2 regions of the Mycobacterium sp. 663a-19 genome follow, and region 1 is predicted to be linked to the other one. Evidence: riboswitches for the same ligand, from Rfam matches in the RefSeq annotation. Region 1 holds a riboswitch; the other holds the start of a gene.
The links. Region 1 has a riboswitch for cobalamin ahead of OQ968_RS18575 ((2Fe-2S)-binding protein). Riboswitches for the same ligand answer to the same signal wherever they lie in the genome.
Positions count from the first base shown of each region.

Region 2: linked by a shared signal. The riboswitch ahead of metE (5-methyltetrahydropteroyltriglutamate--homocysteine S-methyltransferase) and the one ahead of OQ968_RS18575 ((2Fe-2S)-binding protein) in region 1 are both predicted to bind cobalamin.

Region 1 covers NZ_JAPJAV010000010.1:130,752-136,256, reverse strand. Annotated here, with positions in the region: gene OQ968_RS18595 (DUF5313 domain-containing protein) at 1-132, opposite strand, end outside; gene OQ968_RS18590 (limonene-1,2-epoxide hydrolase) at 138-569, opposite strand; gene OQ968_RS18585 (glycosyltransferase) at 613-1,779, shown strand; gene OQ968_RS18580 (DUF3046 domain-containing protein) at 1,802-1,996, shown strand; gene OQ968_RS18575 ((2Fe-2S)-binding protein) at 1,998-2,687, opposite strand; cobalamin riboswitch at 2,721-2,866, opposite strand; gene recA (intein-containing recombinase RecA) at 3,033-5,174, shown strand; gene recX (recombination regulator RecX) at 5,146-5,505, shown strand, end outside.
Region 2 covers NZ_JAPJAV010000003.1:413,256-423,531, forward strand. Annotated here, with positions in the region: gene OQ968_RS08575 (acyl-CoA dehydrogenase family protein) at 1-260, shown strand, start outside; gene OQ968_RS08580 (acyl-CoA dehydrogenase family protein) at 257-1,357, shown strand; gene OQ968_RS08585 (SDR family NAD(P)-dependent oxidoreductase) at 1,354-2,283, shown strand; gene OQ968_RS08590 (nitroreductase family protein) at 2,297-2,944, shown strand; gene OQ968_RS08595 (TetR/AcrR family transcriptional regulator) at 3,079-4,377, shown strand; gene OQ968_RS08600 (SDR family oxidoreductase) at 4,482-5,324, shown strand; gene OQ968_RS08605 (SDR family oxidoreductase) at 5,417-6,055, shown strand; cobalamin riboswitch at 6,106-6,300, shown strand; gene metE (5-methyltetrahydropteroyltriglutamate--homocysteine S-methyltransferase) at 6,414-8,708, shown strand; gene OQ968_RS08615 (DUF3556 domain-containing protein) at 8,764-10,276, opposite strand, start outside.

The sequences.
Region 1 (5,505 bases):
CCGGGCGACGGCGCCCTTGCCCGCCAGGTCATTTCGCACCCAGTCCCGCATCGAGTCGGGCAGCCGCCGTCCGTAGCAGTAGCGGATGTATTGCCACGCGTTGGGTTTGGTACGCGCCGTGTCTTTGGTCATGCCCATTAGAACGTCGCCTTCAGCGACGGCACCACCAACGCGGCCAGGCCGCGCACGGTCGCCTTGAGCATGTCGTAGACGTCGACGTAGTCGCGCCACAGGGTGATCCGCCCGTTGTGGACCTCGAAGATCCCGCACGCCCAGAACTGAATTCGCAGCGGGCCGAAGATCAGCGCGTCGGTGCGCTCGGTGAGCACCGCGCCACCGTCGGCGGCGATGCGGTGGATCTTCACCTCGAATCCGACGCGGCCTTGCATCCTGCTCAGCAGCTTCGCCGTTCGTCGCCCGCCGCGGATCCTCGAAAGTCCGACATTTTCGTAGACGAGGTCGTTGTCGAACAACGATTCAATGGTTTCGAAGTCCTCCTCCTGCAAGGCGTTCAGGAAAGCCTCGACCGTGCGGGTGTTCTCGGCGGTTGTCTGTGTCAGCTCGGTCATGGTGGCCAGCGTATTCGAGCGTGGCTGTGGCAGGGTAGGGCGGATGCGCGTGGCCGTGGTCGCCGGGCCGGATCCCGGGCACTCCTTTCCGGCGATCGCGCTGTGCCTGCGCTTCCGCGAGGCAGGGGACGAGCCCACCCTGTTCACCGGCGGGCAGTGGGTCGAGGCGGCCCGAGCCGCCGGCGTCGACGCGGTCGAGCTGGAGGGGCTCGCGGCGCTGGACGACGACGTCGACGCCGGGGCCAGGATCCACCGGCGCGCCGCGCGGATGGCGGTGCTCAACGTGCCCGCGCTGCGCGACCTGGCGCTCGACCTGGTGGTATCCGACGTCATCACCGCGGGCGGGGGGATGGCCGCCGAGCTGCTCGGCATTCCGTGGATCGAGCTGAACCCGCATCCGCTGTATCTGCCGTCCAAGGGATTGCCGCCGATCGGCAGCGGCCTCGCGCCCGGCACCGGCGTCCGCGGCCGAATGCGCGACGCCACGATGCGCGCGCTGACCGCGCGATCCTGGCGCGCCGGCATCAAGCAGCGCGGCGCCGTGCGGCTGCAGATCGGGTTGCCCGCCGTCGATCCCGGGCCGCTGCGTCGGCTGATCGCCACGCTGCCCGCAGTCGAGGTGCCGCGCCCGGACTGGCCCGACGAGGCCGTCGTCGTCGGCCCGTTGCACTTCGAGCCGACCGAGCGGGTGCTCGAGGTTCCCGCGGGCCCCGGTCCGGTGGTGGTGATCGCGCCGTCGACCGCCCTGACCGGGACCGCCGGCCTGGCCGAAGTATCGCTGGATTGCCTGACGCCGGGCGACACGTTGCCGGCGGGGTCGCGCCTGGTGGTGTCGCGGCTGGGCGGGGCGGACCTGACCGTGCCGCCGTGGGCGGTGGTGGGGCTGGGGCGCCAGGACGAGCTGATGGCGCATGCCGACGTGGTGATCTGCGGTGGCGGTCACGGAACCGTGGCCAAGGCGCTGCTGGCCGGGGTGCCGCTGGTGGTGGTCCCCGGCGGGGGAGATCAGTGGGAGATCGCCAACCGGGTGGTACGGCAGGGGAGCGCGCGGCTGGTTCGTCCGTTGACCGCCGGCGCGCTGGCCGCCGCGACGAACGACGTGCTGTCCTCGCCCGGCTACCGCGAGGCCGCCCGGGAAGCCGCCGCCGGCATCGCCGGGGTCGCCGACCCGGTGCGGGTGTGCCACGACGCGCTGGCCCTTGCGGGCTGAGCGACTGGGTATGTTGGCTGGCGTGCGGCTGACGGAGTTCAACGACAGGGTGGTGCTGCGGTTCGGCGCTACCTATGGGGCATCGGTCCTGGTGGATCACGTGCTGACCGGTCTCGACGGCCGGACCGCCGCCCAGGCAATCGAGGACGGCATCGACCCGCGCGACGTGTGGCGGGCGTTGTGCGTCGACTTCGACGTGCCCCGCGACCAGTGGTGACTCAGCGGCGGTTGGATCGCGGTGTCCGCCGCGGTGTCCGCCGAAAGACGCAGTCGTGGCAGACCGCCCGGCCGGGAACGCGATAGAACAGGCAGCAGCTGCGGCGCCGGAAGCCCAGATGCGGGCCGGTGACGACGCCGGATCCGGCCAGCATGCCGGTGTCCAGCAGCGAGTTGGTGATCTCGACGATGGGGCGGCGCAGGTCCGGCCGGGCAGAAAGCAGGGCCCGGGACGCCCCGACGAGCGCGGACGCGATGTTGCCCGCGAGCAGGGCCGGCGCGAGCTTGACCCGCAGTCCGGCGGCGAACGGTTTCATGTGCTGTTTCACGACGACGCGGTACAGCAGCTTCGCCGACGGCGGGTCGACGGCGTGCCCGACGGGTTCGGGCATCCGCAGTTGCGCCCCGCCGTCGGCGCGTTGCAGGTCCTTGAGATCGGGAACGACGCCGTGGGCCAGCGCGCACGCGAGCACCGGCGACCACAGCCGGGTGGCGTGGCCGAGATGCACCAGGGAGGCGCCGATCCGCAAGTCCGTCGTGCGGTAGCGCCGGGCGGTGGCCTCGACCAGATCGGCGCAGCCGTCGGCATAGGACTGCCTCACAGGATGCCATCCCGCCGCGTCACCGCCCACGGTCAGCGCGAAAAAGCCCTTGTAGGAAGATATTTCGGCCAGCGCAACAGAGATGTCCATGCTCACCCTCTCTGGGGAGATCCGCCCCAGTTGTGTCGAGGAGGCGCCGACGGTGAGTATCTGGCTCTCGGGTTGGGACATGCCCAGCCCGATCACAGTGGCGGGACCGCACCGGATTCGCACCGGTTTCCTCAGGCCTTGTCGGATTTCCTGAAGGCCCCGTCGGCGCCTTTCGGTAGCCGATGTTGCCACACCCGGTCCGCTGCGGCGTGTCGAACTTGAATCGAACAGGTGTTCGGCTACTGTGGTGAGCGTTCGGAGATGTGGACTTGTCGGTGGCCATCTCTAGTGTCACGGCCAACCGACCGATACCGGTCACCGAAACACCGACCAAGGAGAGGCACCATGACGCAAGCCCCCGACCGCGAGAAGGCTCTCGAGCTGGCGATGGCCCAGATCGAGAAGAGCTACGGGAAAGGCTCGGTGATGCGTCTCGGCGACGAGGCGCATCAACCAATCTCGGCAATACCGACCGGATCCATCGCACTGGACGCGGCCCTGGGCATCGGCGGCCTGCCGCGCGGCAGGGTTGTGGAGATCTACGGCCCGGAGTCCTCGGGTAAGACCACCGTCGCGCTGCACGCGGTGGCCAACGCCCAGGCCGCCGGCGGCGTCGCGGCGTTCATCGACGCCGAGCACGCCCTGGACCCCGACTACGCCAAGAAGCTCGGCGTCGACACCGACTCGCTACTGGTCAGCCAGCCCGACACCGGTGAGCAGGCGCTGGAGATCGCCGACATGCTGATTCGCTCCGGCGCGCTGGACATCCTGGTCATCGACTCGGTGGCGGCGCTGGTGCCGCGCGCGGAGCTCGAGGGCGAGATGGGCGACAGCCACGTCGGCCTGCAGGCCCGGCTGATGAGCCAGGCGCTGCGGAAAATGACCGGCGCGCTGAACAATTCGGGAACCACGGCGATCTTCATCAACCAACTGCGGGAAAAAATCGGAGTCATGTTCGGCTGCATGAACTATTCGACTCGAGTGACCCTTGCTGACGGCTCCACCGAAAAGATCGGCAAGATCGTCAACAACAAGATGGACGTCGAGGTGCTGTCCTATGACCCGGAGACGGACCGGATTGTGCCTCGCAAGATAGTGAACTGGTTCAATAACGGGCCGGCCGAACAGTTCCTGCAGTTCACCGTCGAGAAATCCACCGGCAACGGCAAATCGCAGTTCGCCGCCACGCCCAACCATCTGATCCGCACACCCAGTGGCTGGACCGAAGCGGGTGACCTCAACACCGGTGACCGGGTGCTGGCCACCGAACCGCGTCTGCTCAGCGACCAGCAGTTCCAGGTGGTGCTGGGATCGCTGATGGGCGATGGGAACCTCTCGCCCAATCGGCACGATCGCAACGGGGTTCGTTTCCGGCTGGGTCACGGCGCCAAGCAGGTGGAGTACCTCAAGTGGAAGACCGCGTTAATGGGCAACATTCCGCATACGGCGCGAGAGAACGCCAAGGGCGCGGGCTTCGTCGACTTCACCCCGCTGCCGGAACTCGCTGAGTTACAGCGCGCGGTTTATCTCGGGGATGGCAAGAAGTTCTTCTCCGAGGAATATCTCAAGGCGCTGACACCGCTGGCTTTGGCTATTTGGTACATGGATGACGGGTCATTCACCTTGCGTTCCAAAGGATTGCAGGAGCGTACGGCCGGTGGTAGCGGGCGCATAGAGATCTGCGTCGAAGCCATGACCGAAGGCACCCGTGCACGGTTGCGCGACTACCTGTGCGACACGCACGGCTTGGATGTGCAGCTGCGGCACCCTGGCTCAGCCGGTAAGGCGGTGCTGGTGTTCTCCACCGCCGCCTCGGCGAAGTTTCAGGAGCTGGTCGCGCCGTACGTGGCGCCGTCGATGGAGTACAAGCTGTTGCCGCGGTTCCGTGGCAAAGGGACGGTGACACCACAGTTCGCCGAACCCGCGCAACAATTGGTACCGGCTCGCGTTCTCGATGTGCATGTCAAACCGCAAACCCGGTCAATGAATCGGTTCGACATCGAGGTCGAGGGCAATCACAACTATTTCGTCGACGGGGTTATGGTGCATAACTCACCCGAAACTACAACGGGTGGAAAGGCTTTGAAGTTCTACGCGTCGGTGCGCATGGACGTGCGCCGGATCGAGACGCTCAAGGACGGCACCAACGCGGTCGGCAACCGCACCCGGGTCAAGGTCGTCAAGAACAAGGTGGCGTCCCCCTTCAAGCAGGCCGAGTTCGACATCCTCTACGGCCGGGGCATCAGCCGGGAGGGTTCGCTGATCGACATGGGTGTGGATCAGGGCTTCATCCGCAAGTCCGGTTCCTGGTTCACCTACGAGGGCGAGCAGCTCGGTCAGGGCAAGGAGAACGTCCGCAACTTCCTGATGGAAAACGCCGACGTGGCCAACGAGATCGAGAAGAAGATCAAGGAGAAGCTCGGCATTGGCGCGGTCGTGACCGATGACCCCTCCGGCGATGTCCTCCCCGCTCCCGTCGACTTCTGAGCCATCGCGCGAGGAGCAGGCGCGGGCGTTGTGCCTGCGCCTGCTCACCGCGAGGTCGCGCACCCGCGCCGAGTTGTCCGGTCAGTTGTCCAAACGCGGCTACCCCGACGACGTCACCGCCCGGGTGCTGGACCGGCTGGCCGCCGCCGGCCTGGTGGATGACGCCGACTTCGCCCAGCACTGGGTGCACTCCCGGCGGGCCAACGTGGGGAAAAGCAAGCGCACCCTGGCCGCGGAGCTGCGCACCAAGGGCGTCGACGACGACGTGATCACCGCGACGCTGGCCGGGATCGACGCCGGCGCCGAGCGAGACCGGGCCGAGCAGCTGGTG
Region 2 (10,276 bases), on a different contig from region 1:
GCCAGCGCTCTATTTCCGCGACGCTGCACGGCGGCTCGGACAAGGCAGCGCTCGGTTCGGCCAGCCTGGCCAAGACCGTGTGGGGCGAGATCGGGCAGGACATGGCCGCGCTGGCCTTCGACGTGCTGGGCACCGGCGGCGAGAAGCACCGGTGGGCCGATTACCGGCTGACGTCGCGATCGCTGACCATCGCGGGCGGCACGACCCAGATCAACAAGAACATCACCGCCCAACGCGTGCTGGGGTTGCCGCGCCAATGAACCTCGAATTGACCGACGAGCAAGTTGCGCTGCGCGACACGGCGCGGCGGTTTCTCGCCGAGAAGGCGCCGATTTCGGGCCACGTGCGCGCGCTGCTCGACGACCCGACGGGCACCACCGGCGCCGTCTGGCGCGGCCTTGCCGACCTCGGGACGACCGGCCTGCTGGTGCCGCCGGAATGCGGCGGGGCCGGGATGTCGATGGTCGAGGCCGGCATCGTGGCCGAGGAGCTCGGCACGGCGCTGCACCCGGGACCGTGGCTGTCGAGCGCCGTCGCCGCGCCGCGCGCCCTGGCCCGGCTCGGGGCCGAGGGCGCGGCCGCCGAGCTCTTCACCGGAATCGCCGACGGCACCGCCATCGCCACCGTCGGGCCGCTGCAGCGCAACGACGGTGCCGTCACCGCCGCCGACCGAGGCCCGGGCGTGGTGCTGCGCGGTGCGGCCGAGATCCCCGACGCCGCCGCGGCGGACGTCCTGCTCGTGCTTGCCGAGAACGGAGGCGGGACCGGGCTTTTCGCGGTGCGGACCGACTCGTCGGGTGTGTCGGTGACCCCCGAGCGCGGTATCGATCCCACCCGCAAGCGATTTTGGGTCGCGCTCGACGACGCGCCCGCACGCCGGCTGGCCACGCCGTCCCCGGATGCCATTGCGGCCGTCGTCGACGACGTGCTCATCGCCACCGCCGCCGACGCGCTGGGCGCCGCGCGGGCCGTCATGGACCTGGCCGTCGAATACGCCAAGGTGAGAAAGCAATTCGGCCAGGCCATCGGCTCGTTCCAGGCGATCCAGCATCTGTGCGTCGACATGTACGAAACCGTCGAGCTGGCCCGCAGCGGGGTGATCCACGCGCTGTGGGCCGCCGACCACGCCGACGCGCAGGAGCGGCACCTGTCCGCCTTGCGGGCCAAGGCGTTCGCCGGACGGTTGGCCACCGTCGGCGACACCGCCATCCAGGTGTTCGGCGGCATCGGCTACACCTGGGAGCACGACGCTCACCTGTACCTCAAACGCCTGCTGGGCTGGAGCGCGTTTCTCGGTGGGCCCGACGAGTATCTCACCGAAGTCGGTGCGCGCCTTGCGAAACGGAGCAGTTCATGATCGATTTCACCGGCCAGGTCGCGATCGTGACGGGCGCGGGCCGCGGCCTCGGCCGGTTGTATGCGCTGGAGCTGGCCCGGCGCGGCGCCTCGGTGGTCGTCAACGACCTGGGCGGCACCATGCACGGCGACGGCTCCGATGCCGCCGTCGCGGACCAGGTCGTCGCCGAGATCGAGGGCGAGGGCGGCGTCGCGGTGGCCTCGCACGACTCGGTCGCAAGCCCGGAGGGTGGTGAGGCGATCGTCGAGCAGGCCGTCGAACGCTTCGGCCGGCTCGACGCCGTCGTCAGCAATGCCGGGATTTTCAACAGCATTCCGTTCGACGAGCTGAGCGCGGACGACTGGCGCAGGATGCTCGCCGTGCATCTCGACGGCGGCTTCTATCTGAGCCAGCCCGCCTACCGGGTGATGAAGAAGCAGCGCTACGGCCGGTTCGTGTTCATCTCCTCCTCGGGAGGCATGTTCGGCCAGCCGCTGGAGGCCCACTACGCGGCGGCCAAGGCGGGCCTGGTCGGCTTGTCGAACGTGATCGCGATCGAGGGCGCCGAGCACGGCATCCTTTCCAACACCGTGCTCCCGTTCGGCTTCTCGCGGATGGTGACCGAAACGGTCGGAGACCCGAAAGCCCTTGAGGAGATTGGCTTCTTGAGCGTGATCAAGCCCGAGCTGGTGGTGCCCATGGTGGTGTTCCTGGCGAGCCGGGCCTGCGACTTCGGCCATCGGAACTACTCGGCCTGCGCCGGTCGTTTCGCCCGCGTCTTCGTCGGACTCGGCGCGGGCTGGCTCGCGGACAAGGACGGCAACCCGACCGCCGACGACATCGAGGCCCACCTTTCCGAGGTGTCGGCGACCGAGCCGTTCACCGTGCCCGGTTCGATCTTCGAGGAAGTCTTCGCTGTGGCGGCCCGGCTCGGCGTGAGCACCTGATGGGCGGCTGATCATGGACCTCGAGTACCTGCTGACCGCCACCCGTTCCGCGCGCAAGTCGCTCGACGTGGATGCGCCGGTCGACATCGACGACATTCGCGACTGCCTGCGGATCGGGTTGCAGGCGGCCAACGGCTCGAATCAGCAGTCGTGGCGGTGGCTGGTGGTCACCGATCCCGCGCTGCGGGACAAGATCGCCGGGCTGTACCGGGAGGCCTATCTGCTGCGGGTCGGCGGGCAACTGCTCGCCGGCATGCTGCCGGCCGGCACGCCGGAGGGCAGGCTCATGTCGTCGACGGAGTGGTTGGTCGAGAACATGACGAGGGTGCCGCTGCTGGTGATCCCCTGCTATGAGCCGTATCTGCCGCGCATCGACGGTGACGAGTCGTTTCACCAGGCCACGCTGTACGGATCGATCTTCCCGGCGGTGTGGAACTTTCAACTGGCGCTGCACACCCGCGGCTACGGGACGTGCGTCACGACGCTGCACCTGCACCGCGAGGACGAGGTCCGGCGGCTGCTCGGGATTCCGCCGACCTACGTCCAGGGCTGCCTGCTGCCCGTCGGTCGCCTCCGTGCGGGGCACACGTTCCGGCCGGCCCGGCGGCGCCCCGTCGAGGAGGTGGTCGCGCGCGACCGCTGGGACGGCCCCGCCCTTTAGAATGGGCCTTTCAGCGCCTTGTACAGCGGATTCCTTTCGCCCGGTCTGATAGCCTCTAACAAAGATTTGGTTCGGACGGGAGGACGGATGCGCATGCGCGCAAAGCAGTCGTCCGGTCTGGCGTATCACTAGTCATGGCCAAAGCCGAATCGTTGGCATCCAAGCGGCCGGCGGATCGTCTGGATCCGGCCGGCGCCGACGACTCCGGGACGCGCCGCACCGAGATCCTGCAGACCGCGGCGTCGCTGATCGCCTCGTCCGGACTGCGCACGTCGCTGCAGGAAATCGCCGACGCGGCAGGCATTCTCCCGGGGAGCCTGTATCACCATTTCGAGTCCAAAGAGGCGATCCTCGTCGAGCTGATACGCCGGTATCAGGACGATCTGAACCGCATCGGGCTCGCGGCCCAGGCGAGGCTGGACGAACCCGACTCGCGACCCGTCTCCGAGAAGATCCTCCAGTTGGGGTCGGCGATCGCCAACTGTGCCGTGCAGCATCGGGCCGCCCTGCAGATGTCGTTCTACGAGGGGCCGAGCGCGGACCCGCAACTCATGAAGCTCACCCGGCAACAGTCCACCGCGATCCAGGAGGCGATGCTGCAAACGCTGCGCGCCGGTAGGTGGAGCGGCTACATCAAACCCGACATCGACCTTCCCACGCTGGCCGACCGCATCTGCCAGACCATGCTGCAGGTCGGGCTCGACGTCATCCGGCACACCGCGTCCGCCGACCAGGTGGCCGAGTTGCTGTGCCGAATCATCTTGCAAGGCTTGGCGGCCCGGCCGCCGACCGACTCGGCACTGGATCGCTCCAAGGCTTTCAAGGCCGCGAGCGACGTGATCGAGACGTGGGCCGACGACAGCGAAGCCAGCGACAAGGCGGCCCACGTGCGCGCGGTGGCGCGAGCCGAGTTCGGCCGCAAAGGGTATGAGGTCACGACCATCAGGGACATCGCGTCCGCGGCGGGTCTTGGCACCGGGACCGTGTATCGGGTGATCGGGTCCAAGGACGAACTGCTGGACTCGATCATGCGCTCGTTCGGGCAGAAGGTGGAGGCGGGCTGGGTCGCCGTGCTGCGCTCCGATGCCACGCCCATCGAAAAGCTGGACGCGCTGAGTTGGGTCAACGTCAATGCACTGGACCAGTTTTCCGACGAGTTCAGGATCCAGCTCGCCTGGATGCGGCAATCGCCGCCGACGGCCAACCCGGGGTGGTCGTACGCCACGCGGCTTCGGCAAATGAAATCACTGCTCTCCGAAGGGATTCGGTCGGGCGAGATCCAGATCGACACGCCCTCCACGGCGATGCTGGCGCGGTGCGTCATCGGGGTGCAGTGGATACCGGAGAACATTCTTCGCGCCATCGGCCGCCGGCCGGCGCTGATACATGCCCGCGACACCTGCCTGCGGGGCGTCGCCGTTCGCGGGAAGTAAGACCGTCTAACTCGATCCGGCACCCCGGTATTGAACCAAATAACTGTTACCCATACAGTTGTCCAATTAGAACCGGGTTGGCAGTTACCGAGAAGGGGATTTCCATGACCATTGTCGATCGGTTGCGCTACGACGGCAAGCGCGCGCTCGTTGTCGGTGGTGCGACGGGCATGGGCGCCGCGGCGGCCAAGTCAGCCGGCGAGCTCGGCGCCGAGGTCATCGTGATGGACTACGCGCCGGTGAAGTATGACGTCGCCAAGTCCATCCAGGTGGACCTGCGCGACCCCGCGTCGATCGACGCCGCCGTCGAGCAGGTGGACGGCCCGGTCCACGCCCTGTTCTCGGCCGCCGGCATCGCCGACGGCACAACCGACCTGATGGCGATCAACTTCCTCGGCCACCGGTACCTCATCGAGCGCCTGCTCGAGAAGAACCAACTTCCCTCGGGCTCGGCGATCTGCTTCATCTCCTCGGTCGCCGGCATGGGCTGGGAAAATGACCTGGACCTGCTGAACGAGTTCCTCGCCACCCCGGACTTCGCGGCGGCACAGGAGTGGGTCAAGGCGCACGAGCCGGAAGGCATCATCCACTACGGCTTTTCCAAGAAGGTCGTCAACGCCTACGTCGCGACCCAGGGCTACCCGCTGCTGAAGAAGGGCATCCGCATCAACGCGATCTGCCCGGGCCCCACCGACACCCCGCTGGCCCAGGCCAACGCCGACCTCTGGCTCACCTTCGCACAGGACTACCGCGACGAGACCGGCTCCAAGGTGCACACCCCGGAGCAAATGGGCGACGTCATGGCGTTCCTCAACAGCGCCGCCGCCTTCGGCATCAACGGCATCACGCTGCTGGTGGACTACGGGCACACCATGGCCTCGCTGACCGGCGCCTACCCGCCCGGCAAGCCGATCATCGATCTGATCATGGGCCGGGTGAAGCTCTAGCCCGTCGTCTCCCCGCGAGACTGCAACGGCCGACGGGTCCACTCGGCGTTTGCGTCGGTAACTGCAGTCTCGCGGTTGAGTACCGTCGGGGCATGCGCATCGTTGTCATCGGCGGCCACGGCAAGGTCGCGCTGCAGCTCGCCCGCATCCTGTCCGAGCGTGGCGACGAGGTGACCTCGGTCTTCCGCAACCCCGACCACTCAGACGACGTCGCCGCCACCGGGGCCCACCCGGCGGTGGCCGACATCGAGCGGCTCGACACGGCCACGCTGGCAGACCTGCTTACCGGGCACGACGCGGTCGTCTTCTCCGCCGGGGCCGGCGGTGGCAACCCGGCCCGGACCTATGCCGTCGACCGCGACGCGGCGATCCGGGTGATAGACGCGGCGGTCCGGGCGGGAGTGCGGCGGTTCGTGATGGTGTCGTACTTCGGTGCCGGCCCGGATCATGGTGTGCCGCAAGATGATCCGTTCTTCCCCTATGCCGAGGCCAAGGCCGCCGCCGACGCCCAACTTCGCGCCAGCGGGCTGGATTGGACGGTGCTGGGACCGGGCCGGCTCACCCTCGAGCCCGCCACCGGCCGGATCGCCATCGGCAGGGGCAAGGGTGAGGTCTCGCGAGCCGATGTCGCGGGCGTCGTCGCGACCGCGCTGGCCGACGGCTCGACCGTCCACCGCACCATCGAATTCAACAACGGCGACATCCCGATCGCCGAGGCGCTGGCGGGCTGACTATGCTGCTTCTCGCAGCTGGTCTGCTGTCGCCGCAGCCGCGGCGCCGGCATCGAGCGAGGCATGTTAGTCATGCGTCGCAAGAGGGAACCCGGTGAGAGTCCGGGACTGTCCCGCAGCGGTATGCAGGAACGAACGCCGTCACCAAGCACTGGTCTGAAAGACCGGGAAGCGACGGCCAGTAGGAGCACCACCGGGGTGCGTGCCTGCGAGTCCGAAGACCTGCCGGCTGTGCCGGGCGCGCCGCGTCCGGCGGGCTCATCGCCTCGTGGAATGGGCGTCTGGCCGTGGCCGTTGCGGTTTGTGTACCGCCAACGGCATCGGCTGCGCGTCTGCCGGCGGTGAACCGAACCGTCGAATGAAGGACGAAATCGTGACTCCTGTAAGCAGTCAACCATTCACCGCCACGGTCACCGGCTCGCCGCGCATCGGCCCGAAGCGCGAACTCAAGCGCGCCACCGAGGGCTATTGGGCCGGACGCACCAGCCGATCGGAACTGGAGTCCGTCGCCGCCACATTGCGCCGCGACACGTGGGCGGGCCTGGCGGCCGCCGGCCTGGACTCGGTGCCGGTGAACACCTTCTCGTACTACGACCAGATGCTGGACACGGCGGTCATGCTCGGCGCGCTGCCGGCCAGGGCCGCCCAAGTCCCCGACGAACTCGACCGATACTTCGCCGCCGCGCGCGGCAACGAGGAGGTCGCGCCACTGGAGATGACCAAGTGGTTCGACACCAACTATCACTACCTGGTTCCCGAGATCGAGCCCGCAACCCGGTTCGCGCTGAACCCGGACAAGGTGCTTTCCGAGTTGAAAGAGGCGCTCGGACAAGGCATTCCGGCGCGCCCGGTGGTCATCGGGCCGGTCACCTTCCTGCTACTGAGCAAGGGCGCCGAGGGCGCGGGCGCACCCATCGAGCGGCTGCAGGAGCTGGTGCCGATCTACTCCGAGCTGCTGTCGCTGCTCGCCGACAACAGCGCGCAGTGGGTGCAGCTCGACGAGCCGGCGCTGGTCACCGACATCTCCCCCGACGCGCCCGCGCTGGCCGAGGCGGTGTACAGCGCGCTGGGCGCGGTCAGCAACCGCCCCGCCATCCACGTCGCCACCTACTTCGGCGACCCGGGCGCCTCCCTGCCGGCACTGGCCCGCACGCCGGTCGAGGCGATCGGCGTCGACCTGGTCGCCGGGGCCGACACCGCCGTCGCGGCCATTCCCGAGCTTGCCACCAAGGCGCTGGTGGCCGGCATCGTCGACGGGCGCAACGTCTGGCGCACCGACCTGGAGTCGGCGCTAGGCAAGCTGGCGACGCTGCTCGGCTCGGCGGCCAATGTCGCGGTGTCGACGTCGTGTTCGACGATGCACGTGCCGTACTCGCTGGAACCCGAAACCGGGCTCGACGACGCCCTGCGCAGCTGGCTGGCGTTCGGGCGGGAGAAGGTCGACGAGGTGGTGACGCTGGCGCGCGCACTGCATGACGGGCCCGACACAGTCGCCGACGCGATCGCGGCGTCCAACGCCGCGGTGGCCTCGCGCAAGAAGGACCCGCGGCTGCACAACGGCCAGGTCCGGGCCCGGATCGACGAGATCGTCGCCTCGGGCTCGCACCGGGGCGACGCGGCCGCGCGCCGCGCGAGTCAGGAGGCGCGGCTACAGCTGCCCCCGCTGCCGACCACGACGATCGGCTCCTACCCGCAGACGTCGGCAATCCGCAAGGCGCGCGCGGCTTTTCGGGCCGGCGAGATCGACGAGGCCAGCTACGTCGGCAAGATGCGCAAGGAGATCGCCGACGTCATCAAGCTGCAGGAGGAACTCGGCCTCGACGTGCTGGTACACGGCGAGCCCGAGCGCAACGACATGGTGCAGTACTTCGCCGAGCAGCTCGAGGGCTTCTTCGCCACGCAGAACGGCTGGGTGCAGTCCTACGGCAGCCGCTGCGTGCGCCCGCCGATCCTCTACGGCGACGTGGTTCGCACCCACCCGATGACGGTCGAATGGATCACCTACGCACAGTCTTTGACCGACAAGCCGGTGAAGGGGATGCTGACCGGGCCGGTCACCATTCTGGCCTGGTCGTTCGTCCGCGACGACCAGCCGCTGGCCGACACCGCCAACCAGGTGGCCCTGGCCATCCGGGACGAGACCGTGGACCTGCAGGCCGCCGGAATCGCCGTCATCCAGGTCGACGAGCCGGCGCTGCGCGAGCTGCTGCCGTTGCGCCGCGCCGACCAGGACGAGTACTTACGTTGGGCCGTTGGCGCTTTCCGGCTGGCCACTTCCGGAGTCGCCGACTCGACGCAGATCCACACGCACCTGTGCTACTCGGAGTTCGGTGACGTCATCGGGGCGATCGCCGACCTGGACGCCGACGTCACGTCGATCGAGGCGGCACGCTCGCACATGGAGGTGCTGGACGACCTGAATGCCGCCGGCTTTTCCAACAGCGTGGGCCCGGGCGTGTACGACATCCACTCGCCGCGGGTGCCGAGCGCAGACGAGATCGCGGAGTCGCTGCGCGCGGCGCTGCGAGCCGTTCCGGCGCAACGACTCTGGGTCAACCCCGACTGCGGGCTGAAGACCCGCAACACCGACGAGGTCACCGCGTCCCTGCGCAACATGGTCGCCGCGGCGCGGGAAGTCCGCGCGAGCGCCTAGTGTTCCGGCGAGCGTGAGGCTGTTGCGAATCCGCCGCCGGGATCTCGCAACAGTTTCACACTCGGCGGTTCAGGTCGGACAACACCTGGACCGGCACGTCGTCGTCCCACGGCTGCCGGGTCACCATGTCGGCGACCCGCACGATGCCCCGCTCGAACTCGCCGGTCGCCGCGTCCACCAGCCGATACTCCTGCGTCTGCTTGTGGATCGGCTGCGCGTCCAGCAGGACCACGCGCACCTCGCCCGGCTCGAAGTGGCAGCGCTCCTGCATCGCGGCGATCAGCTGCTCGTTGTGCATGTGGCCGTCGCCGAAGTTCCAGCCGATGGCGGTGCTGCAGATCCGCTCGCCGTCGGTGATGACGTAGTCGTCCTCGTTCTGGCCGGCCATCGCCCGGTGCGCCAGCGTGAACAGCGCCCGGCCGTGCGTGTTGAAGCCGCGGAACGCGTACCCCATGTAGATCGGGATCTGCGCGGCTTCCGGGCTGCCGTAGAACCGCTCCAGCTGGGCCTGCGGCATGCTGGCGATCGCCACGATGCCCCGGCTGATCTTGTCGTTCGCGGAAGGCTTGATGCACCACAGCGTGGTGTCCCAGTTTCCGGCGTAGTAGCGCATGCCCGGCAGGAACGAGATCTTGCGCGGGAACATGTTGCCGAGCACAACGATGCCCGCGATGATGGCGAATAGGATCGCCACCGGCACTGGGTGTTTCAGGTCGCTCAATCCCAGGCGGGCGTGCGCGACGAACAGCGACAGCACGCCGAAGATCATGAACACGTTCCACTCCAGCGGCACCCCCATGGGGATCGACACCAGGATCCCCAGGTGGAAGCACACCATGACGATCGCCGCAATGGTGGTCGGCCAGCCGCCGTGGCAGAAGAACAGCGGCAGCGGCACCAACATCTCGATCGCGGTGCTGAGGTGAGCCAGCATCCGTGACAGCCGTCCGGGCCGCAGGTCGTCCGGGAACCTCTCGAAGAAGCGCCGTTTCAGCCACCGGGGCCGCATCAGCGGGTTGTTGGACATCATGGTGGAGATCACGAACGGGAAGTGCCTGTTGAGCTTCGACGTCGCCGCGCCCACCCAGATCACCAGGAACACCACCTTGGACGCGACGATCATGTCGGCGCCGCCGAACAGGAACGTGACCGTCATCGTCACGTACACCTCGCCGCGGGCGGCCAGGAAGATCACCTTGTCGCGCAGCCCCAGCACGGCGACGATCACCAGGATGGTCACGATCTCCCACGTCGGCAACAACCCGATCGTCGTGCCGAGCTCGGGCACCGGTCCGGTGCCGTCCGAGAACAGCGCCCGCAGCGTCACCAGCAGCAGCAGTGCGTACAGGGCGACGTCGAACGGGGTGCGCTTGGTGCCGCTGGTCCCCGGGACGCGATCCGGCCACGGTGGCAGCCGGATGGTGCCGAAACGCATCCAGTACAGGATCGAGCCCATCGGCGGGAAGAACCGGTTGTTCAGCGGGCCGAAGCCGCAGCCCAGCCCGATCACCTCGAACAGCATGGTGTAGAGCACGACCTTCTCGAACACGATCGGTTCCGACCACCAC